DNA from 3 places in the Mycobacterium sp. D16R24 genome. Region 1 is predicted to be linked to each of the others. Evidence: predicted binding sites of a transcription regulator. Region 1 holds the regulator's gene; each other region holds the start of a gene.
What was found. The regulator LexA, encoded in region 1, represses DNA repair genes until DNA is damaged. The targets are predictions, from matches to a motif close to CGAACANNTGTTCG.
Positions count from the first base shown of each region.

Region 1 (5,326 bases):
TTTCATCGCCACCAGTAGTGGGTCGTTTCGGCTTCCGGAGAAGTCGTCGCGTTCCAGGCTGGTGGTGGACGGCACCACGATATCGGCGTGCTTTGCCATCGCCGTCCAGACCGGATCGTGCACCACGACGGTGTCGACACGCGCCAGCGCGCGGCGTAGTCGCGGCAGGTTCTGATGGTGATGGAACGGATTTCCGCCCGCCCAGTAGACGCACTTGATGTCGGGCAGAGTGAGTGTCTGACCGTTGTAGGCCAGTGTCTCGCCGGGCCGCAGCAGCAGCTCACTGATGGCCGCCACGGGGATGAACGTCTCAACGGGGTTGGGCCCCTGGGGGAAGGTTGGTAGCGGGCAGCTGACGGGGGCCAGTCCGGCCTCGTTCATTGAGCCATAACCGTGGCCGAAACCACCTCCGGGAAGGCCGATCTGACCGAGCATCGCGGCCAGGGTCAGCCCCATCCACGGGGCCTGTTCGCCGTGGCGCACCCGCTGCAGCGACCAGCTGACCGTCACCAGGGTGCGCCCGGCCGCCATGCGCCGCGCCAGCGTGCGCAGCTCGTCAGCGTCCAGAGCACTGATGCTCGCCGCCCATTCCGGGCTCTTGGGCACGCCGTCGTCGATGCCCAGGAGGTAGCGCTCGAACTGTTCGTAGCCAGTGCAATAGGTGCGCAAGAAGGTCAGATTCGCCAGACCTTCCACGGCCAGCACATGGGCCAGGGCGAGCATGATCGCGACGTCGGTCCCGGGGACAGGTGCGTGCCACTCGCATTCGCCGTCAATGTCATCGCGCAGCGGACTGAACGAGACGATGCGCCCACCGCGGGCGCGGAACCTGTTGAGGGCATCACGAGCAGGATGCGCGGTGGTGCCGCCGTGGTTGACTCCGGTGTTTTTCAGTGCGATACCGCCGAATGAGACCAGTAGATCGGTGTTCTCGACGATGACATCCCATGACGTCGACCGCTTGAACAGCCCGTCGTGGGTGCCGACGACGTGCGGCATGATGACGCCGGTTGCGCCCAGGCTGTATGAGTGACGTGAAAAGGTGTACCCGCCAAGTAGTTTCAGGAACCGGTGCACCTGGCTCTGGGCGTGATGGAACCGTCCCGCACTGGCCCAGCCGTACGAGCCGCCGTAAATGGCTTCATTGCCGTGAGTGTCGACGATCCGCCGCAGTTCATCGGCGAGCAGTTCGGTGAGCTCGTCCCAGGACACCTCGACGTACTCGTCGGAGCCACGCGCTTTGCTGGGACCGGCTCCTTCCCGCAGCCAGCCGCGGCGTACCGATGGCGCGGTAACTCGCGCCTGGTGGCGGATCGAACCGGGAATGTTCTGCAGCAGCGGGGAGGGATCCAGGTCGGTCGAGATGGGTGTGACGCCAATCACTTCACCGTCGCGGACCTCGGGAGTAAACGCACCCCAGTGAGTATGTGAAAGTGCCAGCTTGGTCACCCTCGCCAGCCTAGGCTTTCTGTCCGTCGAAACCAGGTAGGCGAGTACCAACCGACCAGTGGGTTGGTATACATTCTGCCGAGTACGTAAACCCAAACCGGAAGGTGATCATGGCCGGCGCCGTTAAGTTCAAACGCACCATTTTCGAACCCGAGCACGAACTGTTCCGCGAGTCGTTCAAGACCTTCCTGGAACGGCATGCCGAGCCGTACCGGGAAGAGTGGGACGAGAACAAGATCGTCGACCGCTCTCTCTGGGTCGAGGCGGGCAAACAGGGCTTCCTGGGCACTGACATGCCCGAAGAGTTCGGCGGCGGCGGACTCGTCGATTTCCGCTACAACGCCGTTATCGGCGAAGAGATCACCAAGGCTCGCCAGTCGGGTATCGGTTTCACTTTGCACAACGATGTTGCGGGTCCGTACTTCCGGGATCTGGCCAGTGACGAGCAGAAGGCCCGCTGGTTCCCCGGTTTCTGTTCCGGTGAGCTGATCACGGCCATCGCCATGACTGAGCCGGGCACCGGAAGCGACCTGCAGGGCATCAAGACCCGCGCGGTCAAGGACGGCGACCATTACATTCTCAACGGCTCGAAGACCTTCATCACCAACGGCATCAATGCCGACCTGGTGATCGTGGTCGCACAGACCGACCCCGAAAAGGGTGCGCTGGGCTTCAGCCTCATCGTCGTGGAACGCGGCATGGAGGGCTTCGAGCGCGGCCGCAAGCTCGACAAGATGGGGCTGGACGCTCAGGACACCGCCGAGCTGTCCTTCACCGACGTTCGCGTGCCCGCCGCCAATCTGCTGGGTGATGAGGGCCAGGGCTTCATCTACCTCATGCAGAACCTGCCGCAGGAACGCATGTCGATTGCCGTCGTCGCGGCCGCGGCGATGGAAACCATGCTTGAGGCGACCATCCAGTACACGTCCGAGCGCAAGGCGTTCGGCAAGCCGATCAAGAGCTTCCAGAACAGCCGCTTTGTGCTGGCCGAGCTCGCCACCGATGCCACGATGATCCGGATCATGGTCGACGAGTTCATCACGCTGCTCAACAAGAAGGAATTGAGCGTCGAGCAGGCCGCGATGGCCAAGTGGTACAGCACCGAGAAGCAGGTTCACCTGATTGACCGCTGCCTGCAGCTGCACGGTGGATATGGCTTCATGCGCGAGTACCCGGTTGCCCGGGCATACATGGACTCGCGTATCCAGACGATCTACGGCGGAACCACCGAGATCATGAAGGAGATCATCGGGCGCTCGCTCTAGCGCCTCATGATCATTCGTGATGCGGCCGCCGATGACGCGGCCGCGTGTGCGGCGATCTATGCGCCGTACGTAACGGATACGGCTATCTCATTCGAGGAGGTGCCGCCGTCGGATGCTGTTCTTGCCGAACGCATCCGCACGGCGGCCCATCGGCATGCCTGGCTTGTTGCCGAGGATGGCGGTGAGATCTTGGGCTATGCCTACGCGGTGCCGTGGAAATCGCGGACCGCTTATCAGTGGGCGTGCGAGGTCAGTGTGTACGTGGACGGCACCCGGCAACAGCGCGGGGCGGGCCGCCAGTTGTACACGGCGCTACTCGACCGGCTGCGCTCCCTCGGCTATCGCACCGTGTTGGCGGTTGTCGTGATACCCAATGCGGCGAGTGAAAAGCTGCACCGGGCAATGGGATTCGAGCAGGTCGCGTGCTACCGACGCATCGGCTACAAGTTGGGCGGCTGGCACGACGTGGCGCATTTCCAGCTGTTCTTGCCGTCCCTGGATGATCAGACGGACGATGATTCGGCACCCGGGCCGCCGCCGGGTGTCGGCTAGATCTTGCGCAGGACGGTGACGACCTTGCCGAGGATGGCGGCGTCATTTCCGGGGATCGGCTCGAACAGGGGGTTGTGCGGCATCAGCCAGACCTGACCTGTTGTCCGCTTGAACGTCTTGACGGTCGCTTCACCGTCGATCATCGCCGCCACGATATCGCCGTTGTCGGCGACATTCTGCTGACGGACTACCACCCAGTCGCCATCGCATATCGCGGCGTCAATCATCGATTCGCCGACCACCTTGAGCAGGAACAGCGATCCCTCGCCCACCAGCTCGCGGGGGAGCGGGAACACGTCCTCCACGGCCTCTTCGGCCAGGATGGGACCACCGGCGGCGATACGGCCCAGGACGGGCACGAATGTTGGCTCGGGCAGGTCGCCGGAACCGGCCACGTCCGTGGTCGCCGACTGGCCACGGAAATCATCGATTCCTCGAACATCAACGGCGCGTGGACGATTCGGATCGCGCCGCAGGAAGCCCTTCTGCTCGAGGGTGCGTAGTTGATGGGCGACCGACGATGTCGAGGTGAGCCCGACGGCGTCTCCGATTTCGCGGATGCTCGGGGGGTAGCCCCGCTCATTCACCGATGCGCGGATGACCTCCAGGATGGTCCGCTGGCGCTCGGTCAGTGAACCGGTGGCGGGTCCCTTGCTGGGTGTATCGCTCATGGGCCCGAATCTAGACCTGTCGACGACATTTATCAAACATGTGTTCGATGCGTGTCGCGAATGGCGCCCGATGGGCCGGTTGCGGGTGGCGTTTGCGCAGCTCAAGACCACTTGTCGGTGGCGGATGCTACAAATCGATCACATGTTCGGACATCGAACACATGATCGAGTACATTCGAACATAAGAGCGAACGGGCCTACCGATCGACAGGACAGGAAGGGCATACAGATGAGCACAAACGTTCTCACCACACCGCGTTCTCGCGCTGCCGAGTACGCGTCACGCAATGGCGCCCCGCAGGCACGCGCCTACAGCGCGGAGTACCCGCTGACGCAGCGTCGCGCGCTGCCGGTGCGCACCGTCGCCTATCGCCGGCCTGCCGGTCGGCCGGCTGCCTACAGGGGCAATGGGATCCGGGTCTCGACGGTGCCGCATCGGGTGCATGGTCGGCGCTCGGTGAGCCTCAAGGCGACCATTGTTGTCTCGGTGGGTGCTGCGGTAGCGACGATGTGGCTGCTGATGCTCGGCCAGGTCAGTGCTGCCGGAGTCGGGGGAGTTGGTGTGCCGGAGCGCGTGGCGGTGGTCCAGGTCGCTCCGGGAGAGACCCTGGCCGACGTGGCCTCGCGTGTCGCGCCGGATGCTCCGCGCTCTGCGGTGGTGTCCAAGATCCGTGAACTCAATGAACTCGACTCGGCGACAGTACAAGCCGGTCAGACGCTGGTTTCTCCGGTCGGCTGATCGGCGAACGGGCGTGACCTTCGAACGTGTGGGAGCACGGGTATCCTCGAGACCGGTCTGGGCGCGCTGCGCTGTGTGTCAGCCCACCCAGCCCAGTGACTTGGAGTCCAGAACCGGCGAAGGAGCAGTAATGCACTGTCCGTTCTGCCGTCATCCTGACTCGCGCGTTGTCGATTCCCGTGAGGCGGATGAGGGTCAGGCGATACGTCGACGGCGATCGTGCCCGGAGTGCGGCCGTCGCTTCACCACTGTCGAGACCGCGGTGCTGGCCGTTGTGAAGCGCAGCGGTGTCACCGAGCCGTTCAGTCGCGACAAGGTCATCAAGGGCGTGCGCAGGGCCTGTCAGGGCCGTGCTGTCGATGATGATGCGCTGAATCTGCTTGCCCAGCAGGTAGAAGATGCTGTCCGGGCCGCCGGGTCCCCGGAGATTCCCAGTAATGAGGTGGGCCTGGCCATCCTGGGCCCGCTACGTGACCTGGACGAGGTCGCATATCTGCGCTTCGCCTCGGTCTATCGCGGATTCAGCTCCGCCGATGACTTTGAACGCGAGATCGCCGCATTGCGCGCGCATCGGGACGCGCCGACCGGATCCTGACCCCGGGCCGAGGTCGACGCGCTGCTAGGTCAATGTCAATGATTGATCGGCGACG
Region 1 is NZ_MAEV01000002.1:144,345-149,670, forward strand. Features, by position in the region: gene B4383_RS01730 (molybdopterin-dependent oxidoreductase) at 1-1,449, opposite strand, end outside; gene B4383_RS01735 (acyl-CoA dehydrogenase family protein) at 1,560-2,714, shown strand; gene B4383_RS01740 (GNAT family N-acetyltransferase) at 2,721-3,266, shown strand; gene lexA (transcriptional repressor LexA) at 3,263-3,937, opposite strand; gene B4383_RS01750 (LysM peptidoglycan-binding domain-containing protein) at 4,167-4,676, shown strand; gene nrdR (transcriptional regulator NrdR) at 4,807-5,271, shown strand; gene B4383_RS01760 (PhzF family phenazine biosynthesis isomerase) at 5,296-5,326, opposite strand, start outside.

Region 2 (5,326 bases), on a different contig from region 1:
TCCAATTCGCCACGAAGGGGCAGACGAGCACCACCGCTGCGACCCGCCAACGGCGCCGATACAGCTCGAACCCGACGCACACCACGAGCACCGGGACGAGAAAGACCCAGTCGGTGAAGAACAGCAGCCAGCGTGGCTGCACTCCCAGTACGAGCTGCGTCCTGTCGAAAAACCAGGCGTCGAACGGCGTTGAACCCTTACCGACGGAGAATCCGAGCACCAGCATCGCGATGACGCCGAGGGGCGGCCACCACTGAATCGTCTTTTCGCTGGGCAGTTTTCCGACAGACACGCCGACGACAGTAATCGGCGGAGGACGTCGACCCCGAATCGTGCTGGATGTCGGGAATCAAACGTCACTGAGCGGCGTTACTGTGATGTCAACGACTGTTGGTCAACAAGTGTTGACACCAATGTCAAGTGGGCGTACATCTAAGACATCCACGAGTGATGGGAGGCCGGTCATGGCCACACAAACAGTCGTCCCGGCGCCTGAATCGACAAGCCTGTGGCGCACAGCGCGCGCCGTTCTCGCGCTGCCGTTCACCATGACGGTCCTGATTCCGCTGGTGATTCTTTACGGATCGGGCATTCAGGTGCCTTCATGGTTATCCGATGAGCTGTCGATGACGGCGACGGTGGTCGGGACCTTGCTGGTCGCTGCTGGCCTGTTCCTCGTGACCCGGACCGTCATGCTCTTTCACCAGATGGGCAAGGGGTCCCTGGCGCCCTTCGACCCTCCGGTTCATCTTGTGGTGCGCGGCCCGTACCGGTATGTACGTAACCCGATGATCACCGGTGTCGTCGGGCTTCTGTTGGGTGAGGCATTCGCGCTGAACTCTGTCGCCTTGCTGGTCTATGCGGCCGTTTTCGTGACCATCAACGCCGTGTACTTTCCGCTGGTCGAGGAGCGCGGCTTGTTGAAGCGATTCGGCCGCGACTACGCCGAGTACTCGCAGCATGTGCCTCGGTGGGTGCCGCGGCTGCGTCCGTGGACGCAGCCAGAGGGCGCGCGTTAAGGCGCCTCGCAGTCACAGTCGCAGTCCAGGTAGGCCTGGATCGTCGGCGCTATCAGCTCGATGATCTGTTCGTGTGCCATCGCGGGAACGTTCCCGAGGCGAATGACGTAACGGCACATCGCCAAACCGATCATTTGGGTACCGATGAGTGCCGCGCGTTCCATGGCGCGATCCGCGGTCAATGATTCGATGACCGGAACCATCTGGCAGCTGAAAATCTCCTCCATGCGTGCCCGCGCGGACTCGTGGGACACGGCAGCCCGCAGCAACGCGACCATGGTGTCGTCGGCTTCCCATTGGGTGAGGAAGTGCTGGACCAAGGTCGCTCCGAGCTGATCCCGCGGAATCTCGGCCAATTCCTCGGGGAAATGTATGTCGAAGTTGGCCGCGGCGGTGAACAGCTTGGCTTTGTTGCCGTAGTACCGCATGACCAGGGATGGGTCGATGCCTGCGGTCGCTGCGATGGCTCGTATGGTTGCCTTCTCGTACCCGACACCGGCGAAGTGCTCCTGGGCGGCCTCGAGGATCGCCGCACGGGTGGCGTCCGATCGCCGAGGTTCGGTAGACATGCGCTGAGCTTAAGCCAACGGGTGTTGACATTTGCAGAGCCCTCGCGTGTTGCTATGCCCAATGGGCGAGACCCCTCGATATGCTGATCGAACAACTGTTCTACGGCAAGGGGCTGGCACGTGCGAGTAATGGGAGTCGATCCGGGGCTTACCCGGTGCGGCCTGTCCATGGTAGAGGCATCCTCGGGTCGCAAGGTGGTGGCCCTGGATGTCGATGTCGTGCGCACTCCAGCCAACCAGCCTCTGCCGCAACGACTTCTAGCGATCAGCGAGGTCGTCGAACACTGGATGGACACCCATCGTCCCGATGTGGTCGCCGTAGAGCGCGTCTTCGCCCAGCAGAATGTGTCCACCGTGATGGGTACCGCCCAGGCCGGCGGAGTGATCGCCCTCTCGGCGGCAAAACGGGGGATCGAGGTCTATTTCCACACCCCCTCGGAGGTCAAGGCCGCCGTCACCGGCAACGGCCGGGCAGATAAATCCCAGGTGACCGCAATGGTCACCCGCATCCTGAACCTGCAGACGGCGCCGAAGCCCGCGGACGCCGCCGATGCCTTGGCCCTGGCAATCTGTCACTGCTGGCGTGCGCCCATGCTGGCGAGAATGGCGAAGGCGGAAGCCGCGGCGGAGAAACAGCGGAAGGCCTTTGCGGCCCGGATGAAAGCGGTAGCCCGATGATTGCTTCGGTCAATGGCGAGGTCATCGACATCGCGCTCGATCATGTGGTGATCGAGGCCGCCGGGGTCGGATATCGCGTCAACGCCACCCCGGCCACACTGTCGACGCTACGGCGCGGTGCTCAGGTGCGGCTGATCACCGCGATGATCGTCCGCGAAGACTCGATGACGTTGTACGGCTTCACCGACACCGATGCCCGCGATCTGTTCCTGACGCTGCTCGGTGTCTCCGGTGTAGGACCCAAGATCGCGATGGCCACGCTCGCGGTCTACGACGCGCCGACCTTGCGCCAGGCGTTGGCAGATGGCGATGTCAACGCGCTGACCCGGGTTCCCGGGATCGGTAAGCGTGGCGCCGAGCGGTTGGTGCTGGAACTGCGCGAAAAGGTGGCGGCAGCAGGGGTGCAGGGCGGAACCACCGAGCTGGGTCGCGGCACCGCGTCGCTGGTGCGCACACAGGTCGTCGAGGCGCTCATCGGCCTCGGGTTTGCCGCGAAGCAAGCCGAACAGACCACAGATACCGTGCTGGCTCAAGATGATTCCGACGGAGACACCTCGACTGTGTTGCGGTCGGCGCTGACGCTACTGGGCAAGACACGATGACCAGCTTCGACGAGTTCGACGGCGAAGAGGACGATTTCGATGCCGGCCCCGGGATGTCCGGCGCGCTCACGGTCGGCGAAAACGACATCGACGCCGGGCTCAGACCCAAGTCGCTGCGGGAGTTCATCGGCCAGCCACGGGTGCGTGAGCAGCTGGAGCTCGTGTTGTCCGGCGCGAAGAATCGCGGCAGCACCCCGGATCACATCCTGTTGTCCGGACCGCCCGGGCTCGGCAAGACCTCCCTGGCGATGATCATCGCCACCGAGTTGGGCTCCTCACTGCGGGTGACCTCGGGTCCGGCCCTGGAACGAGCGGGTGACCTGGCGGCGATGCTGAGCAACCTCGTGGAACACGATGTGCTCTTCATCGATGAGATTCATCGCATCGCCCGGCCCGCCGAGGAAATGCTGTATCTGGCGATGGAGGACTTTCGCGTCGACATCGTCGTCGGCAAGGGGCCCGGCGCCACCTCGATCCCTCTGGAAGTGGCGCCGTTCACGCTGGTCGGCGCGACCACCCGTTCGGGGTCGCTGACCGGGCCGCTGCGCGACCGGTTCGGGTTCACCGCACACATGGACTTCTACGAGCCCGACGAACTCGAGCTCGTGCTGGCCCGATCGGCGGGAATCCTCGGTATCGAGCTGGGAGTCGACGCGGGGGCGGAGATCGCCCGGCGCTCGCGCGGCACCCCGCGCATCGCCAACCGATTGTTGCGCCGGGTCCGTGACTACGCGGAAGTACGTGCGGACGGCGTGATCACCGTGGACGTCGCCAAGTCCGCCCTGGCCGTCTACGACGTGGACGAGCTGGGGCTGGATCGCCTGGACCGGGCGGTGCTCACGGCGCTGACACGCAGTTTCGGCGGCGGCCCGGTGGGCTTGTCGACGCTGGCAGTGGCGGTCGCGGAGGAATCGACCACGGTGGAAGAGGTATGCGAGCCGTTCCTGGTGCGCGCCGGGATGCTGGCCCGCACGCCGCGCGGACGTGTGGCGACATCGCTGGCGTGGACGCATCTGGGTCTTACCCCGCCGCCGCAAGTGCTGGGGCAGGGCGGGCTATTCGACTGACAGCACGCTTGAGTCCAGGACGCGCAGGTCCGGGGTTCGCGTCGATTCCACAGAGTCGGATGGCACACTGGTGACTTGTCGCGTGCTCGTTTCACGCAGACCGTGCTTGAACTCGTGAAGACCCAACGGAAAGAATCCCGAAAGCCGCCATGGAATCGATCATCGTCTTTTTGCCGCTCATCCTCGTTATGGGTGCGTTCCTCTTCTTCGCGAACCGGCGGCAGCGCAAGGCCCTCGACGCCACCATCGAGCTGCACGACTCCCTGGCGATCGGCGACCGGGTGCACACCACCTCTGGTCTGCAGGCCACCATCGCCGCAGTAACCGACGACACCGTGGACCTCGAGATCGCGCCGGGTGTTGTGACTCGCTGGATGAAGCTCGCAGTCCGCGACAAGATCGTTGATGAGGCCGAGGACACCGATGACACCGCTGAGGAGGCGTCGCGCGACGTCGAGAGCACCGGGGTCGAGCTGACCAAGGAGTAGCGGCTTTCGCCTTTGCTCAACCCTGAACTCCTCCCGACCCGCCCTCGACAAGCAAGGAGACCGGACACGTGGCCTCGCCATCGGCCCCTGTGCATCCCGCGCGTTATCTAGCTGCCTTCCTGGTGTTGCTGATCGGCGCCTATCTGCTGGTGTTTCTGACCGGCGACAAGCACGCCAAGCCCAAGCTCGGTATCGACCTGCAGGGCGGAACCCGCGTCACCCTGACAGCACGCACCCCTGACGGTTCCAAGCCGACGAAGGAAGCGTTGACGCAGGCGCAGGAGATCATCAACGCTCGCGTCAACGGACTCGGTGTCTCCGGATCCGAGGTCATCATCGACGGTGACAACCTCGTCATCACCGTGCCCGGCAACGACGGCAGCGAGGCCCGAAACCTCGGCCAGACCGCCAAGCTCTACATCCGGCCCGTCGTCCAGATGGTGCCTGCGCAGCCCAAGGAGAATCCCCAGGCCGGGGCACCTCAGGGCGGCCAGCCCGGCGCTGGGCAAGAGGCGACGCCCCCGGAGCCCGGCGCAGGAAAGCCGGCACCGGCCGCACCCTCGCCGAAACCGCAGCCGCGGCCCTATCCGGCGCAAACCACCACGCCACCGCCGCCACCACCACCTACTCCGGCGACGCAGCCCGCGACGCCGCCTGCCGCTCCTGCCACCGATCTGCCGCCGAAGCCGGGCAGCGGTGAGGAACGTAAGCAGCTGATCGACTTCGAGAAGCAGATCAGGCAGAGCGACGACCCGCGGATTCAGATGCTGGCCCTTCAGGTTCAGGCATCCCGCTGCTATGACGCCGATGACCCGCTCGCCGGTAACGACGACCCGAACCTGCCGTTGGTCACCTGTGGTGATGACAGCCAAGGCGGCAAAGCCGCTTACCTGCTGGACAAGG
Region 2 is NZ_MAEV01000018.1:34,308-39,633, forward strand. Features, by position in the region: gene B4383_RS16345 (phosphatase PAP2 family protein) at 1-292, opposite strand, end outside; partial or broken gene B4383_RS16350 (methyltransferase) at 465-926, shown strand; gene B4383_RS16355 (TetR family transcriptional regulator) at 1,016-1,588, opposite strand; gene ruvC (crossover junction endodeoxyribonuclease RuvC) at 1,709-2,266, shown strand; gene ruvA (Holliday junction branch migration protein RuvA) at 2,263-2,868, shown strand; gene ruvB (Holliday junction branch migration DNA helicase RuvB) at 2,922-3,935, shown strand; gene yajC (preprotein translocase subunit YajC) at 4,085-4,423, shown strand; gene secD (protein translocase subunit SecD) at 4,492-5,326, shown strand, end outside.
Region 2: the regulator LexA is predicted to act here: its motif matches at 1,677-1,690, upstream of ruvC (crossover junction endodeoxyribonuclease RuvC).

Region 3 (5,326 bases), on a different contig from region 1:
GATCCGGGGTTGACGCGTACGTCACCGCCGATCTGCGGCACCATCCCGCTGACGAGCATGCCCGGGCAAGTAGCGTTGCACTTGTCGACGTCGCCCATTGGGCCAGCGAGTTCCCGTGGTGTGCGCAGGCAGCGCGGGTGCTCGACACCGAATTCGGGGAGAAGTTGCCGACGCGCATCTCGCCAGTTCGCACAGACCCTTGGACCCTGGGTGGTCCAGAGAAAGAAGAACGAGCATGAAAGCCGATGTGGCACAGCAGCGTCTACTGGTAGACCTGGCGTCCGTGGATGCCGAATTGACGCGCATTGCGCACCGGCGCGCGAATCCGCCGGAGCGCCAGGAGCACGATGAGTTGCGGGCGCAGCAGCGGAAGATTCTCGACGAGGTGGGCGCGCTCGGTCTCGCCTTGGAAGACCTGGACGTGCAGGTGACGAAATTGGACACGGAGGTGACGGCCGTCCGGCAACGAGAGGACCGCGACCGCACGCTGCTGGCCTCGGGCGGTGCGAACCCGAAGGAACTCGTCGATATTCAGCATGAGCTCGACACTCTTGAGCGCCGGCAGTCCAGCCTGGAGGACTCCGAACTGGAGCTGATGGAGCGTCGTGAGGAGCTCCAGGCCCAACAGGCTTCGAGTCAGGCCGATGCCGACAAGATCGCCGAGCGGGTGGCGGAAATCGAACGGCTCCAGCGTGCGGTTTCCATCGACACCGACGCCGAGGAGAACCAGATTCGGCAGCGTCGCGACGGCCTGGGGGCCTCCATCGACGGGACGCTGCTGGAAGCCTATGAACGGCAGCGCCGCTCGGGAGGTCCGGGGGCGGGATTGTTGCAAGGCAATAAGTGCGGCGCGTGCCGTATCGAGTTGGACCGCGGTGAGCTCTCCCGGATCTCGGCCGCTGCCGCCGACGAGGTGCTGCGGTGCCCCGAGTGCAGCGCGATCCTGGTGCGCCTGTGAGAGTTCTTGTCGAAGCCGACGGTGGTTCGCGTGGTAACCCCGGGCTGGCCGGATATGGCGCCGTGGTGTTCGCCCCGGATCATGAGACGGTGTTGGGGGAGTCCTGCGAGGCGATCGGTCATGCCACCAACAATGTGGCCGAATATCGTGGTCTGATAGCGGGATTGGCGGAGGCGGCACGATTGGGTGCCACTGAGGTAAGCGTATCGATGGATTCCAAACTCGTCGTCGAGCAGATGTCCGGCCGATGGAAGGTCAAGCATCCCGACCTCATCACGCTGTACCGGCAGGCGGCCACCGCCGCGATGCAGTTCGAAGCCGTCGACTATAAGTGGATTCCGCGGGAACGCAATAAGCACGCCGACCGGCTGGCCAACGAGGCGATGGACCGCGCCAGCGGCATCGAACCCAAGGTTCCGAAGAAACCCAAGGAAACCAAAGAGCCGAAGGAAATCAGGGAGCCCAAGCCTGCCGATACCGCGCCGGGCTGGACTGGTGCGCGCGGTAAGCCCACCCGAATGCTGTTGCTTCGCCATGGACAGACCGAGCTTTCGGTGCAGCGTCGTTACTCCGGACGCGGGAATCCCGAGCTGACCGAACTGGGGCTCGATCAGGCCGCGAAGGCGGCGCAGTACCTCGCGAGCCGCGGCGGCATCGCAGCCGTCATCAGCTCACCGCTGGGCCGCGCCAAGCAGACCGCGGCCGCGGCCGCCGAGGCGCTGGGAGTGCCGCTGACCGTCGATGACGATCTGATCGAAACCGACTTCGGCAAGTGGGAGGGTTTGACGTTCTCCGAAGCTTCCGAGCGCGATCCGCAGCTGCACGCCCAGTGGCTCAACGATACGTCGGTGACTCCGCCGGAAGGGGAGAGCTTCGATACCGTGCACCACCGCGTGCGGCGTGCCCGCAATCGGATCATCGCCGAGTATGGCGGCGCAACGGTTTTGGTGGTCTCCCATGTCACGCCCATCAAGACACTGCTGCGCCTGGCGCTGGATGCGGGGCCCAGCCTGCTGTACCGGCTGCACCTGGATCTGGCCTCGTTGAGCATCGCCGAGTTCTACTCGGACGGGCCGGCATCGGTGCGACTCGTCAACGAGACCTCGTACCTGACTTAGGCTGTCGCCATGGCTTCCCGCGATCACGGCGATCCGGGCGATGCGCCCACCATCGCCCCACCCCTGACAGATGTCGCCAACCCGGCTCGGCCTTCGGCCGCCGAGGAGGCCAGAACGGTCGCGGCGTCGACGAACGTCGCGACACTGGCGAGCCTGTCCGCGGACGGTGAGCCATGGGCTTCGTTGGTCACCTACGGGTTACTGGGTGGGGCGCCGGTGCTGTGCGTATCGAAGATGGCCGAGCACGGACGCAACCTGATACGCGACCGCCGGGCAAGCGTTTCCATCGTGGCGCCCAATGCACCGGAGGATCCGTTGGCCAACACCCGGATCACGCTCGCCGGGAAGGTGCGCCGGCCCAGTCCGGAAGAGCTGCCCGCGGCTCGCGAGGCTCACATCGCGGCGGTGCCCGCGGCCCGCTATTACATCGAGTACAGCGATTTCTCCGTCTGGATCCTGGACGTCGAACGCGTGCGCTGGGTGGGCGGGTACGGACGCATGGACTCGGCAAGTGGCACCGATTACGATTCGGCCGCACCAGATCCCGTCTCGCCGAAGGCTGACCGTGCGGTTACTCACCTCAACGACGACCATGGGCAGGCGCTGCTCGCGATGGCGCAACGACTGGGTGGGTACCCGGACGCCACCGCGGCGCGCTGTGAGGGAGCGGACCGGTACGGGCTGGATGTCCGGGTGAGCACGCCGCGGGGCTGGTCCGTGACCCGAGTCGGCTACGTCGACCGGATCGATTCGATCGATGAGCTCCGCGGTGCGACCGTGCAGCTGGCACGGCTGGCCGACCCAGGCGCTTAGCGCACGCGGGCTTCGATGTCCACCAATCGGCCAGGTTGTGGAGAACTGGGATTGCGATCGAATGGCTGTGGATAACAACAGAAGTCAACGCTACTCGAACTGATGTTCGACTAGCGTTGAGAATGTGTCCCAGACAGATCCCGCTGCCCTAGCGGCGCGGCTCGTCGAACGAATCGCCGAGCTGGAGCGGGTGAAGGCCGCCGCCGCTGCGGAGCAGGCTCACGTCGCGGTGCTGTTTGATCGCGCACGCCGCGAGGAGGAGGTCGCTAACGGTGTGCCTCGGCAGCAGCAAGGGGCTGGCGTCGCCACCGAGATCGCCTTGGCGCGGCAAGATTCACCGGCCCGTGGTGGTCGTCATCTCGGCTTCGCGAAGGCACTGGTGAACGAAATGCCCCACACGCTTGCGGCATTGGTCTGCGGCGCGCTGAATGAATGGCGCGCGACGATTCTGGTGCGTGAAACCGCCTACCTTGCCGTCGAGGATCGGCAGAAGATCGACGTCGAGATGTGCGCAGACCCGTCTCGACTGCGAGGGATCGGCGATGCCCGGCTCACCGCGGAGGCGAAACGTCTGGCCTATCGACTCGATCCGGAGGCTGTGGTGCGCCGCGCACGCCGGGCCGAGAACGAACGTCGGGTATCCATCCGCCCGGTGCCCGACACCATGACGTACCTGACGGCGCTGCTCCCGGTGAAACAGGGTGTGGCGGTCTACGCCGCTCTCAAGCGAGCCGCCGACACGTCGATGGATCCCGTTCGTGGTCAAGGGCAGATCATGGCCGACACCCTCGTGGAACGAGTGACCGGAGTGTCATCCGCGCAGGCTGTTCCCCTGGGCGTGAACATTACGATCTCCGATGAGGCGCTATTGGGCGGAGGTATCGAGCCCGCGATGATCGCGGGTCACGGACCTGTCCCGGCCGCGGTGGCGCGCAGGCTCATATCCGATGCCGTCAGCGCCGGTGCGAAGGTTTTGGCACGACGGTTGTATCGACGCTGCGGTACGGGTGCACTGGTAGGCGCGGACTCGCGAAGTCGTTTGTTTCCCAAGGGATTGGCGGAGCTGATCGACCTGCGTGACCAGACGTGTCGGACGCCGTATTGCGATGCCCCGATCCGCCATCACGACCATATCGTGGGCAGTGCACAGGGCGGCGCGACATCGTTCGACAACGGTCAGGGCCTCTGCGAGCGATGCAACTATGTGAAGGAGTCGCCGGGGTGGATGCATACGGTCGCGATCACGACGCCGACCGGGTCGGTCTATCACTCGACGGCGCCGCCGCTGCTCTGAGTAGAGGCCACAGGGCGAGAACATAAATGACGACAACAGCGACCGGTGCGACCAAGGGCAGCCAGGACGACTGTCCCGTGGGTATCGCAGCTGCCAGTAATGCCACGCAACCGAACAGCAGTGCGGGAAGGATCTCGGACGGCCAACGCCGGGTATATGCGGCCGACAGACATATCACGGCGGCCAGGCCGGAGAGCATCGCAACCACCGGGGACGTCTCGCTGCGTCCCAAGACGCCAATGATGAACAACACGGCCAGGACCGCAACCGCTTTCATCGGCGTCGTGCCATTCGCGGGCGCTGTGGCATCAGGTGCATTGCGTGGTTGAGTCCGGAGTCATGACTCCAATCGATCACGTCGACCCCCGTCACGGCGATATTGCGATACATCCGTGAACGTTCCAACCGCCACCAGCGGGCGACGATCGGATCGGGCTCCTCGCGGAAAGGCAAGCGATCGAGCACATCGACGACCAGCACCGGGTGCCCGCGCCGCCGAAGGTCGGTGAGCGCCAGCCCGAAATCGGCGTTCATCAGCGTGGAAAACGCCACCACGATCGCGTTGGGCGGCATCGCGGCGCGCGGCGCAAGCGCGCTACTGCTGTGCGAATGCCATTCTCCGGCATCCAGAACGGCATCGAGCAGGCGATAAAACTGATGGCGACCGATATCGGGAGCAAGCCAGCGTGGAGTGCTGCCCAACAGGACAACGCCCGCCCGATCTCCGCGCTGCAACACCGACTGCACCAGCTGAGCGGCGCCGCGTGCGGATCGCTCCGTCGCCGTCGTCGCCGGGCCCGATGGCTGCGGATAGGCGTCGATCAAAACGACGACATCGGCGGACCGATCGGTGAGCCGGTCGGTGACATGCAATCTTCCCCGCCGCGCGCTGACTCTCCAATTGACCGTTCGCAGTGAGTCACCCGGAACATACTCACGGATATCCGCGTATTCGACGCCCGGTCCATGGTGTCGCGTCAGGTGTGTGCCGATCCGGTCGGGCAGATCGGCGGGCGGCAGCGTGACGTCTTGTGGGTCTGCCAATGGGTACACGCGCAGCTCCGCGGCAGACAACGTCACCGGAGCACCGGCCCACAGGCCGGACGTCGACACCGTGTGAACCTGAACTGCAATGGTGTACCG
Region 3 is NZ_MAEV01000030.1:42,925-48,250, reverse strand. Features, by position in the region: gene B4383_RS22720 (Nif3-like dinuclear metal center hexameric protein) at 1-239, shown strand, start outside; gene B4383_RS22715 (C4-type zinc ribbon domain-containing protein) at 236-958, shown strand; gene B4383_RS22710 (bifunctional RNase H/acid phosphatase) at 955-2,076, shown strand; gene B4383_RS22705 (DUF2470 domain-containing protein) at 2,086-2,889, shown strand; gene B4383_RS22700 (DUF222 domain-containing protein) at 3,014-4,183, shown strand; partial or broken gene B4383_RS27290 (hypothetical protein) at 4,156-4,460, opposite strand; gene B4383_RS22690 (DUF58 domain-containing protein) at 4,457-5,326, opposite strand, start outside.
Region 3: the regulator LexA is predicted to act here: its motif matches at 2,985-2,998, upstream of B4383_RS22700 (DUF222 domain-containing protein).